3 regions of the Microbacterium sp. NPDC076895 genome follow, and region 1 is predicted to be linked to each of the others. Evidence: predicted binding sites of a transcription regulator. Region 1 holds the regulator's gene; each other region holds the start of a gene.

Region 1 (10,420 bases):
ACCGTCTCGTCGACGTCGATTCCGGACTCGTTGGTGATTTCGATCGTCATCGGCGTCCTCGTTTGGGCATGTGATCGCGTGGTCCGGCGGGCCGGCTTGCCCCGCGGCGCTCGGCACGATTGCTGAGCTCGCTCGCCTCGTCGCGCTCTCGCTTCGCGGACAGGCGCCGCTCGTCGTACTCGGAGTAGGCGTCGACGATCCTGCCGACGAGCGAGTGGCGCACGACGTCGTCGCTCGTGAGATACGCGAAGTGGATGTCGTCGATCGTGCTCAGCACCTTCGTGACCAGGCGCAGACCCGATGCCCCCTGCGGGAGGTCGATCTGAGTGATGTCTCCTGTCACGACCATCTTCGTGTTGAAACCCAGGCGAGTCAGGAACATCTTCATTTGTTCCGGTGTGGTGTTCTGGGCCTCGTCGAGCACGACGAACGAGTCGTTCAGTGTGCGCCCGCGCATGTAGGCGAGTGGCGCGACCTCGATTGTTCCTGTCGCCATGAGCTTGGGAACGATCTCCGGGTCCATCATTTCGTTCAGCGCGTCGTACAGGGGACGCAGGTACGGGTCGATCTTGTCCGTCAGCGTTCCCGGCAGGAAACCGAGGCGCTCCCCCGCCTCGACGGCGGGCCGGGTCAGGATGATGCGGCTGACCTCTTTACGCTGCAGCGCCTGCACCGCCTTGGCCATCGCCAGATAGGTCTTGCCGGTACCCGCCGGTCCGATGCCAAACGTGATCGTGGTGTTCTCGATCGCATCCACGTACGACTTCTGCCCGAGTGTCTTCGGACGAATCACCCGACCGCGGCTGGAGAGAATCGCTTCGCCCAGGACCTCGGACGGACGTGGGTTGCCATCGCTTCGCAGGATACGGTTCGAGCTGGATACGTCAGCTGGCGCGAGATCGTGACCGGTGCGCGTCATCGTCAGGAGTTCCTCGACGAGCTCTCGGGCCGCGGCCACAGCTGCGGCGCTTCCCGCGAGAGTGATCTCGTTCCCGCGCACGTGCACGTCGACATCCGGGTGCTCCCGCTCGACCACGCGCAGCAGCCTGTCTTCGGGCCCGAGAAGCTGGACCATGGCTACACCGTCGGCGAACAACCGCTCCGTGACGCGATCTCCGGATTCCGCACTGTTGTCCGAATCAGCCACCGAGACTGCCTTCTGCAAGGTCGCCGCCGAGCACGTGGGCATGCACGTGGAAGACCGTCTGCCCCGCGCCGGGACCGGTGTTGAAGACCAGTCGGAAATCGCCGCTGCCATGCTCTGCGGCGACATCCCCCGCCACCGCCACCATCTCGGCGAGCAACGCAGGATCACCCGCCGCAAGCTCGGTGACATCGCGGTATTCGGCGGTCTTCGGAATGACCAAGAGGTGCAGCGGCGCCTGCGGAGCGATATCCCGGATGACGAACACGTTCTCGGTCTCGCTGAGGATCTCTGCGGGAATCTCGCCACGCAGGATGCGGGTGAAGACGGAGGGTTCGCTCATGCGCTCAGTCTACCGACGGCCTCTCCGGCGGGCCCAGCTACCACTTGCACGATCACCACCGGCCGAGCGTGCTGCTGAGCACAGCGATTGCCGCGGGTCCCGCTGTGGAAGTACGCAATACATGCTCGCCCAGGCGCACGAGCGTCGCGCCCGCAGCTTCGAGGGACGTCAGCTCGCCTGCGTCGATCCCGCCCTCGGGCCCGACGACGATAGCGATATCGCGGCAGTCGGTCGGGTCAGGCATCCATTCGCTGAGACGCAGCGCCGCTGTCGGCTCCAACACGAGCATCCGGGTCGCCGCGGCCCGCTCGCACAACTGTGCAGTCGTCAGCGGGCCGCCGACTTCTGGAAGCCACGCACGGTGCGCCTGCTTGCCTGCTTCCCGCGCGATCTGACGCCAGCGCGTGACACCCTTCTCACGCTTGGCCGCGTCCCACCGCGAAACGCTGCGGGCAGCTTGCCACGGCGTGATGACATCCACGCCGAGTTCGGTCGACGCTTGGACCGCGAGTTCGTCGCGGTCGCCTTTCGCAAGAGCCTGCACGAGCTCGATCCGCACGGATGGACGCGGTACCTCCTCCCGGTTCGTGACGCGAACCAGGACCTCGCGGGCTGCGACGAGCTCGCACGCGCCTTCGAGCCACACTCCTGCTCCGTCACCGAGCGTGACCGTTTCTCCGACGCGGACCCGACGAACCGTGGCGGCGTGGTGCGCCTCAGCGCCGGTGAGGGTCACGGTCTGGCCGGTATCGGCATCCAGCGGTTCGTCGACGACGAAGTGAAGCGGCACGATCAGCCGTTCCGGAACCGATCGCGCAGCTTCGAGAACAGACCCTGATGGAACTCCGCCAGGTGAGGCGCGGGAGCCTTCGTGCGCTTGGCGAACTCCTCGATGAGGCCCCGTTCCTTGGCGTCGAGCTTCGTGGGCGTGACCACGTGCACGCCAACGCGCAAGTCACCACGCTGATTGCCGCGCAACGGTGTGATGCCTCGACCCTTGATGGTCAGCACATCGCCCGACTGGACTCCTGGACGCACCTCGAGGTCCACCGGCCCGTCGAGGCCCTCGATCGTCGTGGCCGCGCCGAGAACGGCATCCGGCATCGACACTTCGAGCGTTGCGAGCAGGTCGTCACCTTCGCGGCTGAATACCGGATGCGTCGCGACGGAGACCTCGATGTACAGGTCGCCCCGCGTCCCACCGCCCGGTCCGACTTCGCCCGATCCGGGAAGCTGAAGCCGCAGGCCCGTGTCAACACCGGCCGGAATGTCGATCGACACGGTGCGACGAGCCCGAACGCGACCCTGCCCCTGACACGTCGCGCACGGGTACGGGATCGTCGTGCCGTACCCCTGACATGTGCCGCACGGCTGGGAGGTGACGACGTTGCCAAGCAGGCTTCGTACGGTGCGCTGGATGTGGCCCGTGCCGTGGCAGATATCGCAGCGAACCGGCGTTGTTCCGGGTTGCGTGCACGAACCATTGCAGGTCTCGCACATGACGGCGGTGTCGACGTCGATGTCGCGATGGACACCGAATACGACATCCTTCAGGTCGAGGTCGACGCGAACCAGCGCATCCTGGCCCCGCTCTTTGCGAGACCGCGGGCGCCCGCCGCGAGCAGCGCCCCCTCCCCCGAAGAAGCTCTCGAAGATGTCGCTGAAGCCACCGAAGTCGCCGGCTCCGCCGAAACCACCGTTCTGGCCGCCGCCCATGTCGTAGCGCTGGCGCTGCTGCGGGTCACTGAGCACGTCGTAGGCATGCGTGACGAGTTTGAACCGCTCGGCAGCGTCCTCCCCCGGGTTCACATCCGGGTGAAGCTCTCGGGCCAGGCGGCGATATGCCTTCTTGATCTCTTCGGGCGACGCGTCTCGCGACACGCCAAGGACCTCGTAGTGGTCAGCCACGGTCACCTTTCTGCATCCCGCGTGTTGTCGCGGGCAGTTCGTACGGGCTCATCGGCCCTTTTCGTCCTCGGCGAGCAGCCCCGTGAGGTAGCGCGCTACTGCACGTACCGCCGCGAGGTTGCTGGGATAGTCCATTCGAGTCGGGCCCATCAGCCCGACGCGTGCCCGCGCGCCCGTCGCATCGTAGTCACTTGCGATGACGGATGCCTCCGACAGCCCGAACGCCTCGTTCTCACGTCCGATGCTGGCTGCGAGCCCGTTGTCATCGGCGACCATCTCCCCCATCAGGCGAAGGATCGTCACCTGCTCTTCGATCGCCTCCAGAAGCGGGTAGATGCTTCCGCGGAAGTCGCTCTCGCGACGCGCGAGATTTGCCGCGCCAGCCATCACGAGCCGATCCTGACGGAACTCGTCAAGCTCCTCCTGCACGACTCGAAGGATCTCGGTGACCGCCGACTGGTGGGCGGTGCGCACGTCACTGTCTGCTTGCTCCTCGACGCGCTTCGCCCCCTGACGGACGCTGCGGCCGACAAGCAGTGTCGACACCTCGGCGCGAACGCGCGCGAGATCTGACTCGTCGAGGGCCACGGTCAGAAGCGCGAGGCGTTGTGACACACGTCCCGTATCGGTGACGACGATGACAAGCACCCGGGTGGGCTCAAGTGCCACGAGCTCAACGTGCGTGATGGTCGCCTTGGCAAACGAGGGATACTGCACGATGGCCACCTGGCCGGTGAGCTGTGTGAGTGCCCGCACCGTTCGCGCCAGAGCGTCATCCAGGTCTCCGGGCCCCTGCAGGAAGCTCGCGATGGCTGCGCGCTGGGCCGGTGAAAGGGGCCGGATCTCGGCGAGGTGGTCGACGAAGACGCGGTAGCCCTTGTCGGTCGGGACGCGCCCCGACGAGGTATGGGGTGCCGCGATGAGTTCTTCGTCTTCGAGAAGCGCCATGTCGTTGCGGATCGTGGCCGCTGATACGCCGAACGCGTGACGCTCGACGATGGCCTTGCTTCCGACGGGCTCGCGGGTATCGACGTAGTCCTGCACGATAGCCCGCAGGACCTGAAGCCCACGCTCGCTGACCATGTCGCCTCCTTCCGCATCCGGCGTCGGCCGTTACAGCGGCTCGACGTGGCACTGGCACTCACATCCTCAGAGTGCCAATTCTAGCGGATGCCTCTCCCCCACGCCCTGGATCACGCGGTCAGCGCGCGGACTACCGCGTCAGCCAGCAGTCGCCCGGCACGAGTGAGCACAAGGGTCCCCCGCACCGCCTCGCGACCGTCGACGAGTCCATCCGCGACGAGACCGGCAACGGCTTGTCGGCTCTGCCATGCCAGCTGCGAAACCGGCAGACCCTCCACCGTACGCACCCGCAGCATCACGCGCTCGAGCAGTCGCGCCTCCTCATCGGGGACCTCCAAGCCCGCCCCCGGTGAATCGCCGGCAGCGAGCCGCTGCGCGTAGGCAGCAGGATGCCTGACATTCCAGAACCGCACGCCTCCGACGTGGCTGTGGGCGCCAGGACCGAAACCCCACCAGTCGTGGCCGTGCCAGTACGCAAGGTTGTGCCGCGAACGGTCGGCGGGGGTCCTCGCCCAGTTGGACACCTCGTACCAGTCGTAGCCGGCCTCCTCGAACGCTGTGTCAGCGTGCTCGTACATGGCAGCCTGCAGATCGTCGTCGGGTGTGGCGAGTTCTCCGCGTCGGATGCGGCGCTCCAGCGCAGTGCCCTCTTCGACGATCAGCGCATATGCCGAGATGTGGTCAGTCTCCAGCGCAAGGGCGGCCTCGACGCTGCGTCGCCAGTGATCGAGGGTCTCGTCTGGCGCGCCGTAGATGAGGTCGACACTTACTGCCAGACCACTGTCTCGTGCGGCGCGCACCGCCGTCGCAACGTTTTCGGGTCGGTGCGTCCGGTCGAGCGTCCGAAGCACCTCCGGCACCGCTGACTGCATCCCGATCGACAACCTCGTGACTCCCGCACCGGCCAGTTCCTCGGTGACCTCAGGTGTGACAGTGTCGGGGTTCGCCTCCACGGTGACCTCGGCATCCGGCTCGAGCCCGAAGCGATCCCGCAGGCTTACCAGAATGACTGCGAGGTCGCGGGCAGGAAGCAGCGTCGGCGTTCCCCCGCCGAAGAACACCGTGCTCAGTGGCCTCGGATGGGCAGAAAGGACGCCCGACGCGAGGTCGATCTCTCGAAGCAGCGTCCCCGCATAGTCCTCGCGGCGCGCGCCACGCAACTCCTCGGCCGTGTAGGTGTTGAAGTCGCAGTAGCCGCAGCGGACGCGGCAGAACGGAATATGGACGTATGCAGACAGCGGGGCGGTGGGGTCGATGACCGCCCCGGGAAGCGATCCGTCGCGCGGAACGGGATCGCCGAGGGGAAGCGCTGCGCCCATCAGGGAGCGAACAGCGGCGATACCGCCGTCAGGTAGGCCCGGAAGAGCCGTCGCCGCCGCCCGCGGACGAAGCGCGGTACCAGCCGGTACAGCGTCGATACGGGACGGTCAAATGCGCGCACGGTGAACCAGACCTCGTCGTTATCGCGCCACTCGACCAGGAACAGCTCCTCGCCGCTGACGACAGAGCCGCCCACGGTGCCGAGCGCATAAGCCGTGCGCCGGGGTTCTTCGACGGCCAGAATGACGCGCAGTTCGGCATCCGCGCGGTAGCCGCTGAGCCGGCCGGTGACATGCACTGTAGCGCCGGCGCTGACATACGGAGTGCCCTCGGCGTCGAAACGCTGCTCGGCGTCGCGTCGCGACGGCGCTATCGGCGCGCCATCCGAGTCGTACGCGACGCCGGCGTAGCCGGACCCGGATGCCGGACGGATGTCGGCCAACGACAACCCGGCCCCGCGCAGCGGCGCCCATGACAAGAGCGACTCGGTCGCCGACTCGAATCGTGCCTGACCGCTACCGATCCGCCAGGACTCCTCGGCGGGGACGCTCTTCTCCGGCGGGTACTGCATGAGGTCGGTAGCCTGTGTGGCCCCGACTGCTGCATAGTCGACGGTCTCGTCCCGGAAGGTTCCGCGGCGCATGGCGATCAGACTACTTGTCTTTACCCTCGACGTCCCCCGAGAGCGCTGCGATGAACGCCTCCTGGGGGACCTCGACGCGACCGACCATCTTCATGCGCTTCTTGCCCTCTTTCTGCTTTTCGAGCAGCTTGCGCTTGCGGGTGATGTCACCGCCATAGCACTTGGCCAGCACGTCCTTACGGATCGCGCGGATGTTCTCGCGGGCGATGATCCGCGCCCCGATGGCGGCCTGGATGGGCACTTCGAACTGCTGGCGCGGGATGAGCTTGCGGAGGCGCTCAGTCATCATCGTGCCGTACCCATACGCCTTGTCGCGGTGGACGATGGAGCTGAAGGCATCCACCTTCTCACCCTGCAAGAGGATGTCGACCTTCACGAGATCGGCGGTCTGCGACCCAGCCGGCTCGTAGTCCAGGCTCGCGTAACCCTGCGTCTTGGACTTGAGCTGATCGAAGAAGTCGAAGACGATCTCACCGAGCGGCATGTTGTAGCGCAGCTCTACGCGGTCCTCGCTCAGGTAGTCCATACCGAGCAGCGACCCGCGTCGGGACTGGCACAGCTCCATGACCGTACCCACATAATCCTTGGGCAACAGGATGCCGACCTTCACCACTGGTTCCGACACCTCGGCAACCCGACCGTCGGGGTATTCACTGGGGTTGGTGACGGTGACAGTCTCTCCGGTGTCGGTTGTGACCGTGTAGGTCACCGACGGCGCGGTGGTGATCAGGTCGAGGTCGAACTCGCGCGAGAGTCGCTCAGTGATGATTTCCAGGTGCAGGAGCCCGAGGAACCCGCAGCGGAAGCCGAAGCCCAGCGCAACCGAGGTCTCGGGTTCGTACTGCAGTGAGGCATCCGAGAGCTTGAGCTTGTCGAGCGCTTCGCGCAGATCGGCGTAATCGCTGCCGTCGATCGGGTAGATGCCCGAGAAGACCATGGGCTTGGGGTCGGTGTAGCCCGGAAGGGCATCGGATGCCGGCTTGCGCTGGTTCGTGATCGTGTCGCCGACCTTCGACTGGCGCACGTCCTTCACGCCGGTGATCAGATACCCCACTTCGCCGACGCCGAGGCCCTTGGTCGGGGTCGGTTCGGGACTGGAGACTCCGATCTCCAGAAGATCGTGCGTTGCCCGGGTCGACATCATCTGGATGCGCTCGCGCGGTTCGAGCTTGCCGTCCACCATCCGCACGTAGGTCACGACGCCGCGGTAGGCGTCGTAGACGGAGTCGAAAATCATTGCGCGGGCCGGCGCGTCAGCGTCACCGGTGGGGGCTGGGATCTCAGCGACGATTCTGTCGAGAAGCTCCTCCACGCCCTGCCCGGTCTTGCCACTGACTCGCAGCACATCGGCCGGATCGCCGCCGATGAGGCTCGCGAGTTCAGCCGCGTACTTCTCGGGGTCCGCGGCGGGTAGATCGATCTTGTTGAGCACCGGGATGATGTGCAGGTCGTTCTCGAGCGCCAGGTAGAGATTCGCAAGCGTCTGCGCTTCGATCCCCTGCGCGGCATCCACGAGCAGGACCGCGCCTTCGCACGCCGCGAGCGAGCGCGACACCTCGTAGGTGAAGTCCACGTGACCAGGAGTGTCGATCATGTTGAGGGCGAAGGTGCCGGCATCCGTCTGCCAGGGCATCCGCACCGCCTGGCTCTTGATGGTGATTCCGCGCTCGCGCTCGATGTCCATGCGGTCGAGGTACTGCGCACGCATGTCGCGATCAGAGACGACGCCCGTGATCTGCAGCATGCGGTCGGCCAGGGTGGACTTGCCGTGGTCGATGTGCGCGATGATGCAGAAGTTGCGGATCTGCGCGGGCGGCGTAGCTGCCGGCTGCAGCGGCGTAGAGGCACGGGGGGACATATCCGCACGATTCTACCGGCGTGCGCACTGTCGCATCCCCCTTGCCTCACGGCGACGGCGGGCTACTCTACCGACATGGCGGTCGCGGTGGTTCTCGTTCACGGCATCCGCACCTCCCGCACGATGTGGCGGGCGCAAGAGCAGTACCTGATCGAGCGCGGTAACCCCGTGACAGCCGTCGACCTCCCCGGGCACGGGTCGCGGATGAACGAGACGTTCTTGCTCGACGGTGCGTTCGCAACGATCGATGAGGCCGTGCGCCGTGCCGCGGAGGAACACGGCACCGTCCTGCTGGTCGCCCACTCGATGGGCGGACTGCTCTCGATCGAGTACGCCGGGCAAGAGGATGCCCCTCCGATCGCCGGCCTGATTGCCGCATCATGCACGGCCATTCCGCGCGGTGCCGCACTGCAGACCTATCGACTTCTCGCCCGCGGGTTCGACTCGCTCCCGAACCGCGGAGCGTGGCTCAGTGAACGGGTGCTGGATGCCACGCTGCCACCAGAGACACGGGCGGACTTCGGCGCTGGGGGCTATGCGCTCGACGCGCAAGACACGGCACTTCGCAGTTTGTCGGTGCTGGACCTGCTGTCGGCCCTCGGCCGGATCGAGGTCCCACTGTGGTTCGTGAACGGCCAGTTCGACCAGCTGCGGGTCAACGAGCGGCTGTTCACGCGGGTCGCACCGGATGCCGAACTGATCGTTGTGCCGCGGACGAGTCACTTGGTTACGGCCATGCGTCCTCGAGTGTTCAACGCGGTCCTGAACCTCGCGCTCACGACCCTCGAACAGACCTGGTAGACTCGCTGATTGGCTTGTGTGTGGGTTTTACCCTCACGATCGCTGGTGGACGCCCCTCTCTCGTCGCCGGCAGTCCATCCATCACTCGAACGAAAGAACGTCTCCACGTGGCGAACATCAAGTCGCAGATCAAGCGCAACAAGACCAACGAGAAGGCTCACGAGCGCAACAAGGCAGTCAAGAGCGCTCTGAAGACCGAGGTGCGTCGCACCCGCGAGGCCATCGCCGCCGGCGACAAGGCCGCCGCCGAGAAGGCTCTGGCCACGGCGACCAAGAAGCTCGACAAGGCAGTCAGCAAGGGCGTCATCCACGCCAACCAGGCTGCAAACCGCAAGTCGGCGATCTCGAAGCAGGTCGCGGCTCTCTAAGCCTCACGCTTCATGCAAAGCCCGCCCTTCGGGGCGGGCTTTGTCGTTCTGGACGTCAGCTCCCGAACTCGCTGCGCGTCGCGACCACGGTGACGAGTCGCTCGAGAGCGAAGATCGGGTCACGCGAGGCACCCTTGACCTCGGCATCCGCTCGCGCCGCAGCTTGGATGGCTCGGCCCAGAGATTCCTCGTTCCAGCCGGTGAGATCCCGGCGGGCACGGTCAACCTGCCAGTCCTTCACCCCGATCCGGGCCGCGATCGCGGCAGAGGACTCGCGCAGGCCGGCAACACGCGCCATCGTCCGCAGCTTCGACGCGATCGCCGCGACAAGCGGCACCGGGTCAGCTCCGCTGGCCAAAGCGTGCCGCAGCGTAATGAGCGCCTCGCCGTAGCGTCCCGCGATGGCGGTGTCTGCCACGGCAAAGGCTGTCGTTTCGACGCGTCCGCCGTAATAGCGCCGCACGATCTCGTCGGTCACATCACCATCGACATCCGCGATGAGTTGCTGGCATGCCGCGGCGAGCTCGGTGAGGTCGTCGGAGAACGCCGAGACGAGCGCACGGAGGGCGGCAGGCGCGATCCGCTTGTTCGCGGAAGAGAACTCGGCAGCGGCGAAGTCGTAGCGGTCGCTATCGCGCTTGACCGCGGGGCAGGCGATCTCGACAGCATCAGCCTTTCCGCTCCGGATCGCGTCGAGCAGCTTCTTGCCTCGCACGCTCGCGCCCGTGTGGCGCAAAACGACGGTTGCGCCTTCCTGGGGCGACTCGAGGTAGGCCACGGCTTCGGTGAGGAACGAGTCGGATGCCTTCTCGACTCCGAAGACGCGCACGAGCCGAGGCTCACCGAACAGCGACGGCGACGTGACGGTGAGCAGCGTTCCCGCCACGTAGTCGTCGGCACGCAGATCAGTCACCTCGACGGCGGGGTCCTCTGCGCGGACGTAGTCACGCAG
Region 2 (10,420 bases), on a different contig from region 1:
TCGCCCCAGAAGAATCCGACATTGTGGAGGCGGACCAGGAGCACCGCGAGGGCGTCGACGAGGCGGGTTGCCGTTGTCGGTCGCAGGACCTGCGTGAACAGCGCCCGGTAGGGGAGGGAGAACTTCAGATGAGAGGTCACCAGGGCAGCCGGCAACGGTTCGCCGTTCTCGTCACGGCGCCCGGCGATCACGGCAACACGGTCGACGCACGGCGCATCCAGCCGGTCGAGGTTGCCGAGCATGTCATATTCACGCCGCGCCATCTCCTCGGTGGTCTCCTTGATGGCCACCACACGGCCCGACAGACTCGCAAACCGCACGGTGTGTCGTGAGATGCCCTTCGGGAGCGACACGATCGTCTCGGACGGCCACTCCACGAGCGGCACCGACCACGGCAGGGTCAGAAGGCCAGGGTCGACGGTGCTCGCGGTGATCGAGAGCTGCGTGGACGACATCCGTTTCTCCGCATCCGGGGCTTACGTGCGTGACGGCGCGGACGTCTGAGACATCCGCGCCGTCACGAGGTACTGGTGATCAGGCCGAGGCGACGGCCTTCTCGGACAAGCGCTCGCCCGACTCGATGTCGAACAGGTGAACGTGGTCGAGAATCGGCGCCAACACGACGGTCTCGCCCGCGTTCGGGTGGTTACGGCCGTCGACGCGAGCGACGATGTCCGTCCGCTTGCCGTCGATCTCCGAGTGGCCATACAGGTAGCCGTCGGCGCCGAGCTCTTCCACGAGGTCCACGACCACCGAGAGGCCCTTGCCATCGGCAGGGGACACGTCGATGTCCTCGGGGCGGACGCCGATCGTCAGCTCCTTACCGGTGGCCTTGGCGAGCACATCGCGCTCGACAGGGACCAGGTGTGTGCCGAAGTTGACACCGCCCTCGACGACGTCGACCGGGAAGAGGTTCATGGCGGGGGAGCCGATGAAGCCGGCGACGAACACGTTCTTCGGGGCCTCGTACAGGTCACGCGGGCTGCCGACCTGCTGCAGGATGCCGTCCTTGAGGACCGCGATCCGGTCACCCATCGTGAGGGCTTCGGTCTGGTCGTGGGTCACGTAGACGGTCGTGACGCCGAGGCGTCGCTGCAGCGACGCGATCTGCGTACGGGTCTGCACACGCAGCTTCGCGTCGAGGTTCGACAGCGGCTCGTCCATGAGGAATACCTGGGGCTGACGCACGATGGCGCGGCCCATGGCGACACGCTGACGCTGACCACCCGAGAGCGCCTTGGGCTTACGGTCGAGGTACTGCTCGAGGTCGAGGAGCTTGGCTGCCTCGAGAACGCGCGAGGCGCGCTCATCCTTGTTGACGCCGGCGATCTTCAGGGCGAAGCCCATGTTCTCGGCGACCGTCATGTGGGGGTACAGCGCGTAGTTCTGGAACACCATCGCGATGTCGCGGTCCTTCGGCGGAACGTCGGTGACGTCGCGCTCGCCGATGCGGATGTGGCCCGAGTTGACCTCTTCGAGGCCGGCGAGCATGCGCAGCGAGGTGGACTTACCGCAACCCGAGGGGCCGACCAGAACGAGGAACTCGCCGTCGCCCACTTCGAGGTTGAGCTTGTCGACTGCCGGGCGGGTTCCGCCAGGGTAGAGGCGGGTTGCGTTGTCAAAGGTGACTGACGCCATTTCTTCTTCTCCTTCACCGGCAGGTACGTGCCGGACGATCCGTTGTGAGGATGAGCGGGGGCTTGGCCCGCACGCCCGTCATCGGGCGCATCGCTCAGTATGCCACTCCCACCTGGGAGCGGCCACCGAGCGGGCCCCGCCGTCAGTGGCCGTCGCGCCAGGAGTGCTGTGGCGCGTAGCCCAGCATCCGTCTGGCCTTCTCGATCGACAGCAGTGTCTCGTTCGGGCCGACCTCGCGGGCGACCGGCACATCGGGGAAGACCTCGGCCAGAAGCTCAGCGTTCGGACGCGACATCACGGTGTCGGCCGCGGCGATGATGTACTGCTCGAACCCGACGGGTGCGACCGTGAGTGCACGCGCGATGGCCTGCGACCCGTCGCGCGCATCGATGTAGCCCCACAGATTCCATTTGCGGGCCCGTGCGTCTTCGTCGAAGCCGGGGAAGGCGGCGTAATCCTCCGGAACCATAACGTTCGAGAACCGCAGCGCCGTGATCGACAGATCCGGATGCCACCGCACGAGCTCCCGGGCCATCCGCTCTTCGAGGGTCTTCACGAGCGAATACACGCTCTCGGGGCGCGGCTCGTACTCCTCGTCGACCGGAACGTACGGCGGCGGCACGTCGAAGGGCAGGCCCAGAACGGTCTCGCTGGAGGCGTAGACGAGGCGACGGATGCCGAGCCTGACGCTGGCCCAGAAGACGTTGAACGTCGCCGCCATGTTGTTGTGGAAGACCGCGACCTCCGAACGGATGCCGGGTGCCGGGATAGCGGCGAGGTGAACGACGGCATCCAGCCCCCGCTCGTCGCGATCGCCGAGGCCCGCGAGGGCGTCGATCACCTGCCCGTAATCGGTGAGGTCGACCTGCAGGAAGCCCGGCTGGGGGCGGCCCGAGATGTCGAAGCCGATCACCTCGTGCCCCGCCGCGCTCAGTTCTCGAACGACGACACTTCCGAGCTTTCCGGTCGAGCCGGTCACCACGATTCTCATGACCCCAGCCTTACACGGCAGGTCGCCGGGGCGGCGGGTGCGATCGTCACCTGATGTTCACCCCGACGTGGCGCCACGGCTCGTGCTTCGCCCTCTCGTGGGTGAGAATGCGAACACGGCGCGGACGATGCGAACCGCGCCGTCGGAGGCTGCCATGTTCGAGAACGTCCCCGCCGGCGATATGCGGGCCTACATCGAGTACCTGCGCGAGAACGGCTACACCGTGCGCGACGGGCACACCCCAGACCCCGACCTGATCGACCCCCAGGGCAACCCCGTCTACACGTGGCAGGAGGGGTATCCGTATGCGGACCGGATGACCCGGGACGACTACGAACTCGAGAAGTATCGTCTGCAGGTCGAACTGCTGAAGTTCCAGTACTGGCTCGAAGACACCGGTGGCCGGGCCATCATCCTGTTCGAGGGTCGGGATGCCGCGGGTAAGGGCGGCACGATCAAGCGGTTCACCGAACACCTCAACCCGCGGTCTGCGCGCGTCGTTGCGCTGGCAAAGCCCAGCGATCGCGAGCACGGACAGTGGTACTACCAGCGTTACATCCAGCACTTCCCGACCGCCGGCGAGATCGTCATGTTCGACAGATCCTGGTACAACCGAGCGGGCGTCGAGCGGGTGATGGGGTTCTGCTCGGATGCCGAGTACGAGACCTTCATGGAACAGACCCCGTCGTTCGAACGGATGCTGGTGGAGTCCGGCATCCATCTGACGAAGTTCTGGTTCTCGGTCTCACGTACCGAACAGCGCACGCGGTTCGCGCTGCGTCAGCTCGATCCGGTGCGGCGCTGGAAGCTCTCGCCGATGGACATCGCCTCGCTGAACAAGTGGACCGAGTACACGGTCGCGAAGGAGGAGATGTTCCGCCGCACCGACAAGAAGTATGCGCCGTGGACGATCATCCGTTCCAACGACAAGAAACGCGCGCGGGTCAACGCGATGAAGTTCTTCCTCGGGCAGTTCGACTACGACGACAAGGATCTCGACGTCGTGGGGACTCCCGATCCCCTTCTGGTGATGCGCGGCAAACAGGAAGAAGCCGACGAGTAGATTCACCTCGAGCGGTGCTGGTTCTCCAGGCGAAGTCACACCCGAAGCGCTGCCATGTCTGGGCTTTTCCCAGGCTCTCTGGCTAGCATCGTGGGCGGTGGTCGTCACCTGAGCGACACCCCCCGGCCGACGCCACGGCCCCCTGTCGGGTACGCCCGACCCCTTGTTGTGTGAAGAGGTTTCATGTCGAGCGATCAGACGCCCAGCGGCGAACAGCCCACGGCGCCCGAGGCTCGCGACCGTCGCGAAGCGGTCCGCGAGAAGGCGCAGATGGTTCACGCGAAGCAGACGCGAGCGCGCCGCATCCGTGCCGGCATCATCGGCGTCGGAATCGTCGCCGTGGTCGCCGTCGTTGCTGTGTCGGTCACGTGGGCAGTCACCTCGACCACCTCGACGAGTGCGCTCAGTCCCGCTGCGGCCAAGGCCGACGGTTTCGCGGTGACCGACGTCGGCGGTGCGGTCGTCGCGCAGGAGGGCGTCGATGACAGCACATCTACGGAGGCCGGCGCGACCACCAGTGCGACGCCCGAACCGACACCTGTCGCCACCGAGGCTCCCGAGATCGAGGTCCGGGTTTACGTCGACTACCTCTCGACCGGCTCAGCCGAGTTCCAGCTTGCCAACGCGGCGCAGCTGTCGACGTGGGTCAACGAGGGCGCGGTCAGCCTGACCTACTACCCGGTGGCGATGCTCACAGCGAAGTCCAACGGCACGAAGTACTCACTGCGCGCCGCGGCGGCGTCCGCGTGCGTTGCCACCCACGCCCCCGAAGCGTTCTTCAAGTTCAACAATGCGTTGCTCGAGCAGCAGCCGGATGTCGACGCGGACGGATACTCCGACACCGAACTTGCCGACATTGCGCAGGCATCCGGTGTTTCAAGCCCTAAGGTCGTGCGGGCGTGCATCGAAAACGGCGACTTCCTTTCGTGGGCCAAGAAGGCAACGGAACGAGCGGTCGAGGCGATCCCCGACACCGACGGCGTGCAGCTCACCGGCACACCGCTCGTGCTCGTCAACGGATCCGTCTACGTGGGTGCGCTCGACAACCCGAAAGAGTTTGCCCAGTTCGTGCTGACGATCGATTCCGACGCGTACTACCAGACCCCGTCGCCGACACCGACGCCCACCCCCTGAGACGGGGAGCACCTCGGCGCCCCGATAGACTGGGCGCTCTGCCGACGTGGCGCAATTGGTAGCGCACCCGACTTGTAATCGGGCGGTTACGGGTTCAAGTCCCGTCGTCGGCTCCACACACTTCGACATCTAGCGGGCGTCGCGATCGGATGCCGACTCGACGTTGTCATCGGGCGGTTACGGGTTCACGTCCCGTCGTCGGCTCCACACCCGCCCCGTCCGGCAGAATGAACCGGTGACGTCCGGCAGAGCAGCGACGGCCCTCGGGCTCCTCGGTACTGCCCTCGTCGGTGCGCTCACGGCGCTCCAGGTTCGGGCGAACGGGCAACTCGGTCACCGCATTGACGACAGCACTCTCGCAGCGGCGTTCTCGTTCGGTTCCGGCCTCGTGCTCATCGCCGTCATCGCCGCACTCACGCCCGCGGGCCGCCGCGGGCTCGGCGCGCTGCGTGATGGCATCCGCGGTGGCGGCATCCGATGGTGGATGCTGGCGGGCGGCCTTGCGGGAGCCTTCACAGTGTCCAGCCAGAGCATCACCGCGGGCATCATCGGTGTGTCCCTGTTCACGGTCGGATTCGTGGCAGGTCAGATCGTCTTCGGCGTCGTGATCGACCGCATCGGTTACGGTCCGTCCGGCGTGGTGCCGGTCACGATTCGGCGCGTCGTCGGCGGCGCCGTCGCCCTTCTCGCCGTGGGGATATCGGTGACCGGCGGAAACCTCACCGGCGTTCCCTGGTGGATGCTGCTCTTGCCGTTCCTCGCCGGGGGCGGCGTTGCCTGGCAGCAGGCCACGAACGGTCGGCTTCGCGGCGCGACCGGCTCAGCGATAGCTGCGACGGCGGTCAACTTCGTCGGCGGAACGATCGCACTCGTGCTGATCGCTGCCGTTCACGTTGCGGTCGTCGGGTTGCCTGAGCGGTGGCCGAGCGATCCGTGGCCCTACACGGGCGGAGCGCTGGGAGTCGGCTACATCCTGCTATCTTCTGCTCTTGTGCGCCGGACGGGCGTCCTGTTGCTCGTGCTCGGCTCGGTGGTCGGGCAGCTCGCGACGGCTCTTGTTCTGGATGCGATCTGGCCGGCGCCGGCGAGCCCCGGCCTGGGACACGAGGTGTTGGTGGCTCTCGTCGCCGTCGTATCGGTTGCCATCGTGGTCGTGCCGTGGCCTCACGCGCGGCCCGGGGCGCGAGCGTGAGGCCGGCGGGCCGTCAGGACTCTTCGGGTGTGAAGCTCAGCGCAATCGAGTTCATGCAGTAGCGGTCGCCCGTGGGCGTGCCGAACCCGTCGGGGAAGACGTGCCCGAGGTGGGAGCCGCACTGGGCACACCGCACCTCGGTGCGCACCATGCCGTGGGTGCGGTCTTCGATGAGTTCGACAGCTTCGGGGCGAACCGACTCGTAGAAGCTCGGCCACCCGCAGTGCGAGTCGAACTTCGTGCCACTCTTGAACAGCTCGTTTCCGCAGGCGGCGCAGGCGTACAGGCCGGCGCGACTCTCGTCGAGCAGCTCACCGGTCCAGGGACGCTCGGTTGCTGCTTCGCGCAACACCGCGTACTGATCGGCGCTGAGCTCTGCGCGCCACTCGGACTCGGACTTCTCGGTGCGATAGGACATTGTTCCTCCTTACCCAAGTCAACACGAAGTCGTGACGGACTGTTCCGCTCGACGTCGCAGATTGGCCGTGAATCCGGCGCGCCAGCCTCGGTCGCAACGGCGCAGCATCCGTGCGACACCCCGGCTCGTGGCATCCGCTGCCGGCGTGTCGTGCGTGTCGTTCGCCGTTGCGACGAGGGATAGGAGGAGGGAGGTGACCCGGGATGCGGCACCGACCGGATGCGGCCTGTTCCAGAATGGGGGCATGGTGTCATCCCCGGATGCCGAGGCCGGCCGCGTCGCTGAGCGATACCGCCGTTTCGCGGCCGAGGAAGCGCCGGGCCGCTCTGATCTGTATGAGGAATGGGCCTCAGGCGTGGCGGCCGATACTGACACGCAGCTGCTGCTCGCGCGTATCCCCGCCGATCGGCGACAGCCTCCGCTCGTGTTCGCGGTGACCAGGATGCTGGGAGCGGCGGAGGGCGGCTACGCGGCGTGGGCGCAGTGGCTGGCGGCCAACATCGACGAGGTCGCGGCCGAGTGCGTCGCGCGCGGGCTGCAGACCAACGAACCGCTGCGATGCGCGGCTCTCCTGCCCGCGCTGAGCCTCATCGACGGCCCGATCGCACTCCTCGAGGTCGGTGCGAGCGCAGGCCTGTGTCTCTACCCCGATCGCTACTCGTACCGGTACGAGAACGGACAGGACCTCGACCCGGCCGGTGGCCCATCGCCCGTTGTGCTTCGTAGCGGCGCCCGGGGCCTGCCACGTCTGCGTCTGCCGGAGGTCGTGTGGCGTGCCGGTATCGACCTGGCGCCACTGGACGCGGCATCCGACATCGACCGACGGTTTCTGACCTCGCTCGTCTGGCCGGGGGAGCAGGGGCGACGCGAGCGGATCGTCGCGGCGCTCGACGTCGTGCGTGGGGAACCCCCGACGCTCATGTCAGGAGACGCCACCGCCGACGGCATCCTCGCGGAGCTTGCAGCCGAAGCACCCGGCGACGCCGCGCTGGTCGTGACCACGCCCGGGGTGCTGCCCCACATCGCCCGGGCCGGACGCATACAGCTCTGCAACCACATAGACGCAGTTCGCTCCGCCCGCCCCGGCACGCACTGGCTCTCGATCGATCCGCCTGGGCTCCACGACCGCTGGGGTGCGGATGCTGCGAGTTGGCCCGGCTTCGTCTTGGGTATGGACGAGCGCGCGCTCGCCGTCGTCGACCCACTCGGCGCGTGGGTGGAGTGGCGCGCACCGGATGTCGGCGCTCGCCGATAACCTCTCACCGTGCCCCTGAACGAGCGTGAGCGCGCGATCCTCGACTTCGAGTCGTCGTGTCGGCTTCGCGGATGGGCAAAAGAAGAGCAGATCCGCCAGACGTTAGGTATGTCGCCGGCCCGCTACTACCAGTTGCTGGTGCGGATGCTGGATTCGGTCGATGCGCAGGCATACGACCCGCTGCTCATGGGACGACTGCGCAGGCTCCGGGAGAGCGCCCGGGGAAGCAAGCGCTCCGGTCCAGCGAGCGGGGACTCTGCCGGGCGGACACGCACGGTTTCGGTAGGCGGCATCGGTACGATCGTCTGATGCCGACCTCCGAGTTCCCGCGCGATCGATTCGACGACCTGCCCGAGGACGTCGGTCGGGTCGGTGCGCACCGCGCGGAGCAGCCACACATGCGCGGCGGAGTCGTCTTCTTCTGGGCGGCGCTGGCCACCGTCATCCTGATCGCTGTCGGTATCTTCGCAATGTTCGTGGTTTCGGGGCGCATCGTGCTGTTTCCTGAACCCGCTCCCGAACCGACCCCGACGGTCACGGTGGACCCCGTCGTCGACACGTCCTATTCGATCCTGATTCTCAACGCGACGCCCGAGACCGGGCTTGCCACGCAGCTGAAAGACCAGCTCATCGCAGCCGGGTGGGTCCCCGAGACCGTTCTGGCCGGGCAGGCCGGAACCGACGACTTCCCCGAGACGACGGTCTACTACGCGACGGACGCCGACTACGCGGCAGCCTTGGGGCTCGCGAACGTCATCGGCGGGGCCGCGGTTGCGCAAAGCACCATTTATCAGCCGACCGACGACCCCGCGACCGAGGCCGACGAAGGCGCCACGAAGCAACTCACGATCGTCATCGGCCTCGACCGAACCGCGGCCGGTGTCCCCACTCCCGAGCCGACGAACTGACCGGCGCGGCCCGCGTGTTTCCGGGCCGTAACAAGGTGAAGACGCGCGTGTCAATACTTCGCCCGGCGATCGTTTCGGGTCGATTCCGGTGCATACGATGACGGTGTCCTACCAGCATCAGGAGTACCCATGGCCCAAGGCACCGTGAAGTGGTTCAACGCCGAGAAGGGATACGGCTTCATCACCGTCGATGACGGTCAAGACGTGTTCGTCCATTACTCGAACATCGACATGACCGGTTTCCGTGTTCTCGAAGAGGGACAGAAGGTCGAATTCACCGTCGGGACGGGCCAGAAGGGCCCGCAGGCGGAGTCGGTCCGCGTGGTCTAGAGACCGCGTCGACTGAGTTTCCGAAGAGACGGATGCCGCGGCATCCGTCTCTTCGTCGTCTTCGTCGCGCGCGGCTTGCACTCCCCATGGGCGAGTGCCAGAATGGGTTAGCACTCCAGATCGGTGAGTGCTAAGACCTAGCCCCGTCCGGGAGGGACGACACACATGGCAAAGATGATCGCTTTCGACGAGGAGGCCCGTCGCGGCCTCGAGCGCGGCCTGAACACCCTCGCCGACGCCGTCAAGGTGACGCTCGGCCCCCGCGGCCGCAACGTCGTGCTCGAGAAGAAGTGGGGAGCCCCCACCATCACGAACGACGGCGTTTCGATCGCCAAGGAGATCGAGCTCGACGACCCGTACGAGAAGATCGGCGCGGAACTCGTCAAGGAAGTCGCCAAGAAGACCGACGACGTCGCCGGTGACGGCACCACGACCGCAACCGTGCTCGCTCAGGCGCTCGTGCGCGAGGGCCTGCGCAACGTCGCGGCCGGCGCCGACCCGATTTCGCTCAAGAAGGGCATCGAGAAGGCCGTCAAGGCCGTCACCGATGAGCTGCTCGCTGGTGCGAAGGAAGTCGAGTCCAAGGAGCAGATCGCCGCTACCGCGTCGATCTCTGCAGCTGACCCCGAGATCGGCGCCCTGATCGCCGAGGCCATCGACAAGGTGGGCAAGGAAGGCGTTGTCACGGTCGAGGAGTCGAACACGTTCGGCACCGAGCTCGAGCTGACCGAGGGTATGCGCTTCGACAAGGGCTACCTGAACCCCTACTTCGTGACCGACCCCGAGCGTCAGGAAGCGGTCTTCGAAGACCCCTACATCCTGATCGCGAACCAGAAGATCTCGAACATCAAGGATCTGCTGCCGATCGTCGACAAGGTGATCCAGGACGGCAAGGAGCTCCTCATCATCGCTGAGGACGTCGAGGGCGAAGCTCTCGCGACTCTCGTGCTGAACAAGATCCGCGGCATCTTCAAGTCGGCTGCCGTCAAGGCTCCCGGCTTCGGCGACCGCCGCAAGGCTCAGCTGCAGGACATCGCGATCCTCACGGGTGGCCAGGTCATCACCGAAGAGGTGGGCCTCAAGCTCGAGAACGCGACGCTGGACCTCCTCGGCCGCGCCCGCAAGGTCATCATCACGAAGGACGAGACCACGATCGTCGAGGGTGCCGGCGACGCCGCGCTCATCGAGGGTCGCGTGACCCAGATCCGTCGTGAGATCGACAACACCGACAGCGACTACGACCGCGAGAAGCTGCAGGAGCGCCTGGCGAAGCTCGCCGGTGGCGTTGCCGTCATCAAGGCCGGAGCTGCTACCGAGGTCGAGCTCAAGGAGCGCAAGCACCGCATCGAGGACGCCGTTCGCAACGCGAAGGCAGCCGTCGAGGAGGGCATCGTCCCCGGTGGTGGCGTCGCTCTCATCCAGGCCGGCAAGAAGGCGTTCGAGACTCTCGAGCTCACCGGTGACGAGGCAACGGGCGCGAACATCGTCCGC
Region 3 (10,420 bases), on a different contig from region 1:
GACGGAATCGCTTTCCGACGCATCCCCCGACCCGGATGGCGTCGCCCGCCCGCTGATGAACTGTTGTGGCACGGACTCTATCAGCGGCAGATCTCGCCCAGTGAGCAGCGTGAACGGCAGGGGCCGGTCGGATGCCTCTCCGCCGGCCCTGTCGTTCGTCTGCTCGAGGTCAGTCCTCGACGACGCGGACGATGACCTCGATGTTGCCTCGGGTCGCGTTGGAGTAGGGGCAGACGAGGTGTGCGGCGTCAGCCAGCGCCTGCGCCTGATCGGCCGCAACGTCCGGGATGACGACCTCGAGCTCGACAGCCAGGCCGAACCCTCCGTCACCGTTGGGTCCGATACCCACGCGGGCACCGACGCTGGTGTCGTGGAGCTGCACCTTCTCGCGGCGCGCGACACTCAACAGCGCGCTGTGGAAACAGGCGGCGTACCCCGCGGCGAACAGCAGCTCGGGGTTGAGCGCGCCGCCCGCGCCACCCATCTCTTTCGGCACGCGCACGTCGGCATCCAGCAAACCGTCGATCGTCGCCACGTGACCGTTGCGGCCGTCGCCGGTGGCCAGGGCTTCAGCGGTGTACAGGGTTTCCATGGGGTTCTCCTTCTGATGGGGATTCGTGGCTGCTCGCGGGCACGCGTGATCGCAATCACCCCAGCGGCGAGTCGGAAGCGTCAGACGTGCGAAGCGCTGTCGGCCTGGATGCTGGCCGTGTACGCCCGCACCTCCGATGCCAGGGATTGCGCCATGTCGAGTGGTATGCCCATGCACCGCGCGATCTCACCGGGCACATGGGCGAGCTCTGCCCGGAGGGCTGAGCCGCGATCGGTGAGCCGAATCGTCACGACGCGAGCATCCTCGCTGGAGCGCGCACGCGCGACGAATCCGAGAGCCTCCAGGCGGCTCAGGAGGGGCGAGAGCGTGCCGGAGTCGAGGACCAGGTCATCGCCGAGTTCCGTGACGGTGCGCGGCTCCCTCTCCCAGAGCTCCACGAGCACGAGGTACTGCGGGTAGGTGAGTCCCCACGGCTTGAGGGTGCGGCGATAGGCCTGCGTCGTGACGCGATGTGCCGCGTAGAGCGAGAAGCACAGCATCCGGTCGAGTGCACGCTCTGGGGAGTTCTCTTTCGCCGTCACAGAGAAAGAATTGCACACAATTTAGTCGTGCACAACTTAATTCGGATGCCGCACCCTAGACCCCACCACCGCCACCACCACCGCCACCACCACCGGCGCTTCCGCCACCGCTGGAGCCACCCGAGGTGGACGACGTCGTCGTGGTCGACAGGGTCGAGATCCCCGAAGAGAAGGCAGCAGCGTTGAATCCCGCCGTGCCGACATACCAGCCGGGAACGCCGGTCTGGTCGTAGAGCACGGCGAGGTGCTCGGCCCATTCCTCTTCCTGGCCGAACACCACGGCGTAGGGCAGCAGCGTCTCGTAGATCCGCAGCATCTGGCGGGGGTTCGCGGGATCCACACGCGCACCGCTGTGGTCGAGCGCGATCCGCTCGGCGCCCTGCGGCGACTGCAGCATTCGGATCCGGTCGGCCTCGGCCCACTCGATGAAGACCTGCAGGCCCTTCAGGTGATCGCGGGTCTCGGCACCGGCGGCCGTGAGCGGCTTCCGAGACACCAGGCCGGCGACCACGAAGAACATCACGAAAGCCACGATCATCAGGAGCACAGGGATGGTGGCATCGACGAAGGCTCCGAGCGCCTGGAACCCGAGCGCGATCGTCAGAATGCCGAACACGATGGCCCCGAGCGTCGGCCAGAACCGTAGGCCGCTGGGAACACGGCGTCGAAGCCCGCGCGTGTCGAGTTCTCGCTCCGCCGCCTTGATGATGCGGCGCGCGGCCGACGAGAGTCGTGTGTCGCTCGACCCGAACTCGTACTCGTCTCCGGGCGCCATGGTGGGGAACAGCCCCTGCAGCAACAGGAGTCCGTCGCCGTCGGCGCGGGCCGGATCCAGCAGCACCGCCTTGAGCTTCAGACCACCGAAGAGCTTGCGGCCGGCTTCCTCGATCCGGATGCTGCCGACCACCGCCTGCTCGAGCACCTCGGCGGGGATCGCCTTCGTCGTCTTGCCGAGCAGTACCGCGCTCTCAAGCGCATCGATCCGCGGCGGCGGCGCGTACTCGGCGATGATCGTCGGCCGGCCGGGCTCGTCGCGCAGCATCCTGACCCGGAACATGATCGCCCACACGAGCGACCCGATGACGCCGAGAAAGGCGAGAGCCTGCAGCCACCCGAACGGCGAGGCGAGGTAGGAGCTGTCGAACGACGTGAAGGTGTCGGGATCAAAGGCGACGGAGATCGTCATCGTCTCGTACGAGTGCAGGTCAGTGGCGGATGCCGTGACTGTCACCCCGCCGTCGGCATCCGTCGTCGAGGCGATCGAGCACTGGTCGGTAGCGCCTGCAGCACCGACGTAGCAGGACTGCGCCCCCGTGAGGGCGGCGGCAAGTTCGGTCGGAACGTGCAGCGTCGCCGAGACCGACCCAAAGGGCTGAACCCAGTCGACACCGTTGACGTTCCAGTACAGCTCATCCACCCCGGTGTCATCGAAGAAGCGGGCGACGTTCTCGAGCGTGTACGTAAAGACGTAGGTCTGCGCACCGTGGACGTAGTCGTCAGCGCGCGAGGTCATCGCGTAAGCGCCGTCCTCGCTCACGACCTCGGCAGGCCTCGGGTTCCCGTCGGCGTCGGTGATCGAAACGAGCTGGGGGTGCAGCGGTGCGCCCAGGTACGAGTCGGGCAGGATGCGGCGCATCCCCCGGTTCTGGTCGTACTCGGGGAAGATCGCGACGAACGTCTCGACGACGGTCATCGTGCTGGTGCCGTCTTCGGCGCGGCCGAGCGTGTAGTCGGCATCCAGGCTCTCGAAAACGAAGTCGTCGACGTCGGTGGACACCGCCGCGGCTTCATCACCGAACGACACACTCACCGAGCACGCGACGATCGCGACCAGCGCGATGGCGAGCGTCGCGACGGTGCCGACGGTGCGCCGCATCAGGATCCGGGCTGACATGAGATCAGCCTACGGGCGCCGCCGTGGTCGTACTCTGGTGTGCATGACGGACCGGCAACTGGCGATCGACGCATGGGAGAGCCTGTTTCGCGCGCAACACGAAGTGCTCGCCCAGATCAGCGGCGACTTCGTGGTCGGCGAGCTGACGCAGGGTGAGTATGACGTCCTGCTCACCGTCACCCGGGCGCCCGGGATGTCGGCACGCCTGCGGGATGTGACGTCAAACATGCTGATCAGCCAGCCGAGCGTCTCGCGGCTCGTCGACCGCATGGTCGCCTCGGGGCTGCTGACAAAGTGCTCAGATCCTGACGATGGCCGCGGGGCAGTGGTCACCGCAACAGATCGGGGGGCGAGCCTGTTCCGCAAGGTCGCCTCGGCCCACGGCAGGGCCATCGCAGAACGGATGTCGACCCTGAGCGACATCGAACTCGAGCAGCTCCGCACGCTGACCGCCAAGCTCCGTCAGCCGCGCCCATCAGACTGCTGACGCCAGCATCCGGGCCCGAGGTGGTCTGCTACCACCGGTTGTGGACGTGCTCGGCCCATCCCTCGATGCCCTCGAACGGGATGACCTCGCCGTTCGCCATCGTGAAGGTTCCTGACCACACGCCGAAGCACTGGTCGGTCGCCGCCGCAATGATGCCGAGGTTCGTTCGCGCAACACGGTCATAGAAGGGGACGAATCGCGCGTCCAGACCGCCGCCGCACACCGACCACGGGCTCAGAAAGTCTGCCTGGTCGTAGTCCCACGTCACGTCGTCGTGGATCTTGTGCATCCGTCCATCGACGAAGAACGCGTTCTCGGTGGCGCCGGTGCCGTCGGTCCACTTTCCGCCGACCTGGATCCCGATCACGCTGCCCCGGTAGCGGCCAGACCCCGCACCCCAGTTCCAGGTGATGTCGTAGGGCCATCGCCCGCGACCGTGGTCGAGCACCGCCCACGACTCCCCCGCCGGCAGGTCGTAGACCTCGCCGTCGATGGCGATCGTGCCGGTCGCGCAACGCGCGACATCCTTGACCGTGTACTGAAATCGACGGTCGGTCCACGGCACAACGACGGCGAGACATTCGTGTCCGGCAGGCTTCTCAGCGAAAACAGCGATGGACGCGCGGGGGACCTCGACGCGCATCCGGACGCCGCCTGTCTCCTCGGTGATCTCGATCCGAAGATCCTTGGCGCGTGCCGTAACGGGTCCCTGTCCCAGCGAACCGGGCAGGCTCACGCCGCGTGCGGGGACGACAGTGGCCGCGCGATGGACAGCCTCGTTCGACTCACGATCGAACACCCAGACCTCGTGCACCGCAGCGTAGTCGATGGACGACACCGTGACGCCCACGATGTATCGCGGCGTCATGATGTTCCAGTACTCCCACCGCTTGTTCCGCCCCCAGGACCGTCGCGGCCCGATCCCGTCAGTCCGGATGAGTGGGGAGCGTGCCCAGCCGACCGCGGCGGGGTTCAGGCGCCCATCGGGAAGGGTGAGTTCGACCGGAGCCGTGATCTCACTGCGAGAGTCTTGTCTGGAAAAACGAGTCGTCGTCCACACGCACTCCAGCCTAGAGGCGGGGGACTATTCATCCCGCCGCACGCGCGAGCACGCAGAAGCCCCCGGTCCGTTCTCGGGCCGGGGGCTTCCGGAGAGAAGGTCAGGCGCTGGCGCCGGCCTCCTGGATCTCGCTGTGGGACTCGTCGACGGTGATCGTTGCCGGGGCCTCGGTCGCGATGTCGATCTTGCGCGGCTTGGCCTTGGGGCTCACCGGAATCGTGACCGTCAGCACACCATGCGCGTAGCTGGCCGCGATGCCCTCGGTGTCGATCCCCTGGCCGAGGCTCAGCTGACGCAGGAAGCTGCCGGCCTCACGCTCGCGCGTGATCCACTTCACGCCCTCCTGCGAGGTGAGCGTACGCTCGGCGCGAATCGTGAGCAGCTGGCCGTCGACATCCACGTCGACCGAGCCGGGGTCGATCCCCGGAAGGTCGGCGGAGAGCACGTAGTGGTCGCCATCACGGTAGAGGTCCATCGGCATCTGACGCGGTCCGCGCCGGTTGCCGTCGAAAAGTGCGTTCGCGAATCGCTCCATGTCGCGGAGCGGGTCATAGTTTGCCATCTCGTCTCCTTTGCGAGCGGGGCCGGATGCGGCATCCGACCGAGTTCTAGAAGTTGAGTCGCCGCGACTCAACTGATCTCAGATTAGCACTCTCGACATACGAGTGCCAGATATCCGAGCGCACGAGAGGCTCGCTGTCGGCGAACAGAAGCCGAGCGCTCAGCGGAAAGCGGGGATGCCGGTGATCGCCTGGCCGAGGACGAGCGTGTGCATCTCGACAGTGCCCTCGTACGTCAGAACCGATTCGAGGTTCGCGGCGTGACGGATGACGGGGTACTCGAGCGAGATTCCATTTGCGCCGAGGATCGTGCGGGCGGTGCGGCAGATCTCGAGCGCCTCGCGCACGTTGTTGAGTTTGCCCAGGCTCACCTGCTGCGGGGTCAGCTCGCCGGCATCCTTGCGCCGCCCGAGGTGGAGCGCGAGCAGCAGTCCTTTCTCATACTCGACGACGGCGTCGACGAGCTTCTGCTGCGTGAGTTGGAACGCGGCGATCGGTTTGCCGAACTGCATCCGCTCCCCGGCGTAGGTCAGCGCAGCGGTCAGCGCCGACCGCGCAGCGCCGAGCGCGCCCCAGGTGATGCCATACCGCGCCTCGTTGAGGCAGCTGAGTGGGCCGCGAAGCCCGACCACCTCGGGCAGCACGGCATCCGCGGGCAGGCGCACCGCATCGAGCACGAGCTCGGAGGTCACCGACGCCCGAAGCGACAGCTTGTGGCGGATCTGGGGCGCGGAAAACCCCGTCGCGTCCGTTGGGACGACAAACCCACGGATGCCGCCGTCGGTCTGCGCCCAGACGACAGCGACATCGGCAACCGACCCGTTCGTGATCCACATCTTGCGACCCTCGAGCACCCAATCATCGCCATCGCGGCGGGCTCGCGTTCGCATGCTCGCAGGGTCTGAGCCGGCATCCGGTTCGGTCAGGCCGAAGCATCCGATCAGCTCACCGGCAGCCATCCCGGGAAGCCACCGCTGCTTCTGCTCCTCACTCCCCCAGCGCCAGATCGCGTACATGGCCAGCGACCCCTGCACCGAGACGAGCGAACGGATGCCGGAATCAGCGGCTTCGAGCTCGAGGCACGCGAGGCCGTACTCGGTGGCCGACATTCCGGCACACCCGTAGCCCTCGAGGTGCATGCCGAGTACCCCCAGCTGCCCGAGGTCGTTCGCGAGCCCGCGCAGATCGTCGATCTCGCCGCGCTCGAACCAGTCCGCCACGAACGGGCTCACGCGCCGTTCGACGAACGCGCGCACGGCGTCGCGGGTTGCGCGCTCGTCGTCGCTGAGCAGAGCATCGATGCCGGCGATGTCGATCACGTCATCCATGGTTGCCACGGGTCTCTCCTTCGGACTGGCCACCCGCGTGACCGATCGGATCGGGGCCGGCAGCAAGCCACCGACGGATCTCGTCGCCATGCTCGTCGAGCCGCGGCGGGCGCACGTACCGGCCGATCGGCGTCCGCTCGAACCGCAGCGGAGACCTGATCTGGTCGATGCCACCGTCGACCGGAACCCGGGGGTCGAGACCAAGACGTTCGGCCAAGACGAAACCGTCGGCGACGCTGCCGATCGTGCCCGCCGGCACACCGACATCCATCAGTCGCGCCGCCCATGATGCCGCGGTGTCGGCCCGCAGCCGAGCTTCGAGGGCCACCGCCAGTTCATCCCGGTGGGCGACGCGCTGCGCATTGGTGGCGAAGCGGGCATCACCGGCAAGGTCGGGGTCACCGACGGTCTCGCACAGCCGCGCGAACTGCGCGTCGTTTCCCACGGCTAGCGCAAGCACCCCCTCGCCGGTGTCGAGCGCCTCGTACGGCGCGATCGATGGATGCCGATTGCCGAGCGAGCGCTTTCCCCGATTTGCCGACTCGAAGTACGACGAGGAGTTGCCCGTCCATGGCGGACCCCACTGCCGAGTGTCGTCGCCCGATGCGGCGCGCTCCACCTTGATCACGTCGGCACCGAGGTCGGCGAGCGTGGATGCCGCCAGCGGACCTGCGAGCACGCGACTGAGGTCGGCGACGACGACACCGTCCAGGGGCATCGGACCAGGCATCCGCTTCCTCGCTCTTCCCGGTGAAAGTGAGACAACCCTATCGAGCGTGCGCGTTTGCTTGCCGCAGTAGCCTGCTGGAGGAGGATCGCATGGACACCGACTCAGAACCCGCGGGCGGATGTGGACCCGAGTGCGCGTGCGGCGCACCGGGACGATCGCAGTTCCTGACCCTCGGCACGGCACCGGTCACCGCCTCCGCGATCCCCTCCGCCTCGGGTTCGCGTCACCGCATCCCCCAGGCGCAGATCCCCGCGGGCAGCTTCGTGATGGGCGATTCGTCGGGCGACGCCAATCTCGGCGATGGTGAGACCCCGCGCCACGAGGTCTCGATCAGCGCGTTCGAGATCGACACGACGAGCGTCACGAACGACGATTTCGCGCGATTCGTCGATGACACCGGCTATCTCACGGAAGCCGAAACCTTCGGGTTCTCCGCCGTCTTCCACCTGGCGCTGCAGGCTCCCGAGAGCGACATCATGGGGCAGCCCACCGCAACCCCCTGGTGGTTCGGAGTTCGTGGGGCCGACTGGCGGCATCCGGGCGGCGCGAATTCGTCGGTCGACGAGCTCGGCGATCACCCCGTCGTCCACGTCTCCTGGAACGACGCGATGGCATACTGCGCGTGGGCGGGGAGGCGTCTACCCACCGAAGCGGAGTGGGAGTATGCGGCCCGCGGCGGCCTCGACGGGAAGAAGTACCCGTGGGGTGATGAGGAGCCGGAAGCCGGCGGCACGTGGCGCGTCAATATCTGGCAGGGTCAGTTCCCCCGCGTCAACACGCTCGAGGACGGCTTCCTCACGACGGCTCCGGTGCGCACCTTCGACCCGAACGGCTACGGACTGTGGCAGCCCGTAGGCAATGTCTGGGAGTGGTGTGCGGATTGGTTCGACCCCGGCTACTACGCACGCTCGACGGACGCCGATCCCCGCGGTCCCGATCGCGGTAGCTCCCGCATCCTGCGCGGCGGTAGCTACCTCTGTCACATCTCGTACTGCAACCGCTATCGCAATTCCGCCCGGTCGCAGAACACCCCCGACTCGTCGATGGGTAACGCAGGCTTTCGCACGGTGAGCGCGAGCTGAAACGAAAAAGGTCCCCGAGCCATAGGGCTCAGGGACCTCATCACTGTCTCAACACAGTGCGCGCCCGGAGGGACTCGAACCCCCAACCTTCTGATCCGTAGTCAGATGCTCTATCCATTGAGCTACGGGCGCATGGTCCGCGCGCTTCTGCGAGCAAACCAGCGTCCAGATTACCCCACGAGGGCCCCGCACGGCGAATCGTCGGCGGCTTCGCCGCGGTTCACTCGCCCTCGGGGCTCCCCCCATCGGGAACCGGACCGGAGTCGTCGACATCGATCATGGGCGCAGACCCCTGTGAGGTGCTCAGTCGGCGCTGGTGAGAGGAGAGGCGAGGCAGGTCGATGAGCCTGATCGATTGCATGCGTGCAGCACGCATCGACGCATAATCGGGGTCGAGATCCGGCCGCATCGCCTCGACGATCAGGCGTCGCTCAAGGTTTGATTCGACATCGCCCCACGCGGCATCGCGTGCCTGCTCGATCAGCTGCTCGAGTGCCGCGTCGTCGGTTGCCCGCTCACGGAGTTCCTTGGCGACCCCCGTGTACTGTCGGGCGCGCCGCCTCAGATTCCGGGAGTCACGCCCACGATAATCGTGAGTCCCGCTCGGATCTGACTGCTTCCCCCACGCACGGCGCCAGTCGGCGCGGGCACGGTCGGCAGCCGCGGACTGCTCGTCGGCGAGCGCTTCGAGCGTTTGTCGCGCGAACGGCTTCACCGCGTCGACCGAGAAGGTGCTGTCGTTGCGAATCGCGTCGACGAGAATCCGGTTGCGGATGCTCAGGCGCGCCGCCGCGGTGGCGATGATGACGCCCTCGGCGATCGCATCGGCCGTCCTGCCCATCCGCAACCTCCTGGGTAGAGGGTATCGGGGCATGAGAGCGGGCGCCGACCTATGGCCGGCGCCCGCGAAGGTGGTGGGATCTGACTCAGGCGCGCTTGGTGTAGCTAGCCTCGCCGAAACCGAGGATCAGGTACCCGATGAACGGGAAGAGGAACAGCAGGAAGAACGAGAAGGCGCCTCCCTTGCCGAACCTCTCTCCGACCTTGATGGCCACGATGATCGCGAGCACCAGGTTGGCGATGGGCACGAAGTACAGCAGACCGAGCCAGGCTGAGTATCCGGCGATCTTCACGAGGATGAACATGTTCACGATCGGTATGATCGCCAGGATGCCGGGCCACCCCGCCTTCGAGAAGACACGCCACAGGGCGACAACGACGATGACGTAGATGACAAGACCGATGAGCGAGGTCGTCCACAGGGAGGACGCGCTGGCCTGGTCGGTGATGGAGGTTGCGAGCATGGCCACAGCCTAGAGCGAAAGGGGCCTGCTCTTCCAGCTAACTCTCAGGAAAGCGCAGCGATCCGCCACGACGCCTTGTGGGCATCACCCGGCGCGATCACGGCGAGCCCCGTGTCGAACGGGTAGCTCTCATCGTTGAAGGCGTCGGGGGCGCACGTCATCGGTTCGACAGCGAGACCCGCTCGGTGCCCGGGAGCCGCCGGCCCGCCAGGCCGGTCGGCCGTGTGGATCTGAACCCAGGGGCATCGCGCGTCCCACGTGATCGCCGTGCCCTCACCCTGAGCATCGGTCACCCGCACTGTCACGAGTCCGTCGCGGTCGCGCACGAGATCCGTGTAGGCGTGGTCGATCATGACAGCACCGAGGGTCCGCGGTTCACGGAAATCGAAGCGTTCGGCATCCGCAGTCACCGACTGGAGTCCGACCGGAGAGAGCCGGTCGGGGGTGACCGTGAGCACCTGGGACGCCGGAAGCGTGAAGACCCAGTCATCCAGGGTCCCCGGGGCGAGAAGATACGGATGCGGACCCGTGCCCCACGGCGCGAAGTCGCGGCTCAGATTGGTCGCCTTCACCCGCTGAGTGAGACCGTCCGCCCCGATCGCGAACGTCGTCTCGACACGGATCCGCCAGGGATACCCCTGCTGCGGTTCGATCGTGGCTCCGAGGGTCACCCAGCTCTCCGCCGTCTCGACGGGCGCGAAGTCCAGCCAGGATGCGAGGCCGTGGAGGGCTTGGCCGCGCCCCGGTTCGGTGAGAGCCACCTCGTACGAACGGCCCCGGAACACGTAGCGACCGTCCACGATGCGGTTGGGCCAGGGCGCAAGCGTGGCACCGCGGAAGG

The links. The regulator HrcA, encoded in region 1, represses chaperone genes, less so after heat shock. The targets are predictions, from matches to a motif close to TTNGCACTCGNNNNNNNCGAGTGCNAA.
Region 2: the regulator HrcA is predicted to act here: its motif matches at 9,037-9,063, upstream of groL (chaperonin GroEL).
Region 3: the regulator HrcA is predicted to act here: its motif matches at 5,221-5,247, upstream of AB0O89_RS02175 (Hsp20/alpha crystallin family protein).

Annotation. Positions count from the first base shown of each region.
Region 1 is NZ_JBFBMQ010000005.1:97,738-108,157, forward strand. Features, by position in the region: gene ybeY (rRNA maturation RNase YbeY) at 1-50, opposite strand, end outside; gene AB0O89_RS06010 (PhoH family protein) at 47-1,075, opposite strand; gene AB0O89_RS06015 (HIT domain-containing protein) at 1,140-1,487, opposite strand; gene AB0O89_RS06020 (16S rRNA (uracil(1498)-N(3))-methyltransferase) at 1,540-2,277, opposite strand; gene dnaJ (molecular chaperone DnaJ) at 2,280-3,395, opposite strand; gene hrcA (heat-inducible transcriptional repressor HrcA) at 3,444-4,478, opposite strand; gene hemW (radical SAM family heme chaperone HemW) at 4,589-5,797, opposite strand; gene AB0O89_RS06040 (DUF1990 family protein) at 5,797-6,441, opposite strand; gene lepA (translation elongation factor 4) at 6,452-8,299, opposite strand; gene AB0O89_RS06050 (alpha/beta hydrolase) at 8,375-9,100, shown strand; gene rpsT (30S ribosomal protein S20) at 9,208-9,468, shown strand; gene holA (DNA polymerase III subunit delta) at 9,524-10,420, opposite strand, start outside.
Region 2 is NZ_JBFBMQ010000013.1:54,452-64,871, reverse strand. Features, by position in the region: gene AB0O89_RS11690 (DUF4032 domain-containing protein) at 1-455, opposite strand, end outside; gene ugpC (sn-glycerol-3-phosphate ABC transporter ATP-binding protein UgpC) at 535-1,638, opposite strand; gene AB0O89_RS11680 (NAD(P)-dependent oxidoreductase) at 1,781-2,629, opposite strand; gene ppk2 (polyphosphate kinase 2) at 2,784-3,692, shown strand; gene AB0O89_RS11670 (thioredoxin domain-containing protein) at 3,876-4,826, shown strand; tRNA gene AB0O89_RS11665 (tRNA-Thr) at 4,867-4,942, shown strand; gene AB0O89_RS11660 (DMT family transporter) at 5,062-6,018, shown strand; gene msrB (peptide-methionine (R)-S-oxide reductase MsrB) at 6,032-6,436, opposite strand; gene AB0O89_RS11650 (DUF2332 domain-containing protein) at 6,681-7,691, shown strand; gene AB0O89_RS11645 (DUF3263 domain-containing protein) at 7,701-8,000, shown strand; gene AB0O89_RS11640 (LytR C-terminal domain-containing protein) at 8,000-8,599, shown strand; gene AB0O89_RS11635 (cold-shock protein) at 8,729-8,929, shown strand; gene groL (chaperonin GroEL) at 9,095-10,420, shown strand, end outside.
Region 3 is NZ_JBFBMQ010000002.1:87,486-97,905, forward strand. Features, by position in the region: gene AB0O89_RS02150 (organic hydroperoxide resistance protein) at 170-592, opposite strand; gene AB0O89_RS02155 (MarR family transcriptional regulator) at 673-1,092, opposite strand; gene AB0O89_RS02160 (DUF2207 domain-containing protein) at 1,190-3,028, opposite strand; gene AB0O89_RS02165 (MarR family transcriptional regulator) at 3,072-3,515, shown strand; gene AB0O89_RS02170 (DUF2804 domain-containing protein) at 3,544-4,575, opposite strand; gene AB0O89_RS02175 (Hsp20/alpha crystallin family protein) at 4,676-5,137, opposite strand; gene AB0O89_RS02180 (acyl-CoA dehydrogenase family protein) at 5,297-6,463, opposite strand; gene AB0O89_RS02185 (CoA transferase) at 6,456-7,193, opposite strand; gene AB0O89_RS02190 (formylglycine-generating enzyme family protein) at 7,283-8,275, shown strand; tRNA gene AB0O89_RS02195 (tRNA-Arg) at 8,335-8,407, opposite strand; gene AB0O89_RS02200 (asparagine synthase) at 8,496-9,116, opposite strand; gene AB0O89_RS02205 (DUF5684 domain-containing protein) at 9,202-9,579, opposite strand; gene AB0O89_RS02210 (aldose 1-epimerase family protein) at 9,624-10,420, opposite strand, start outside.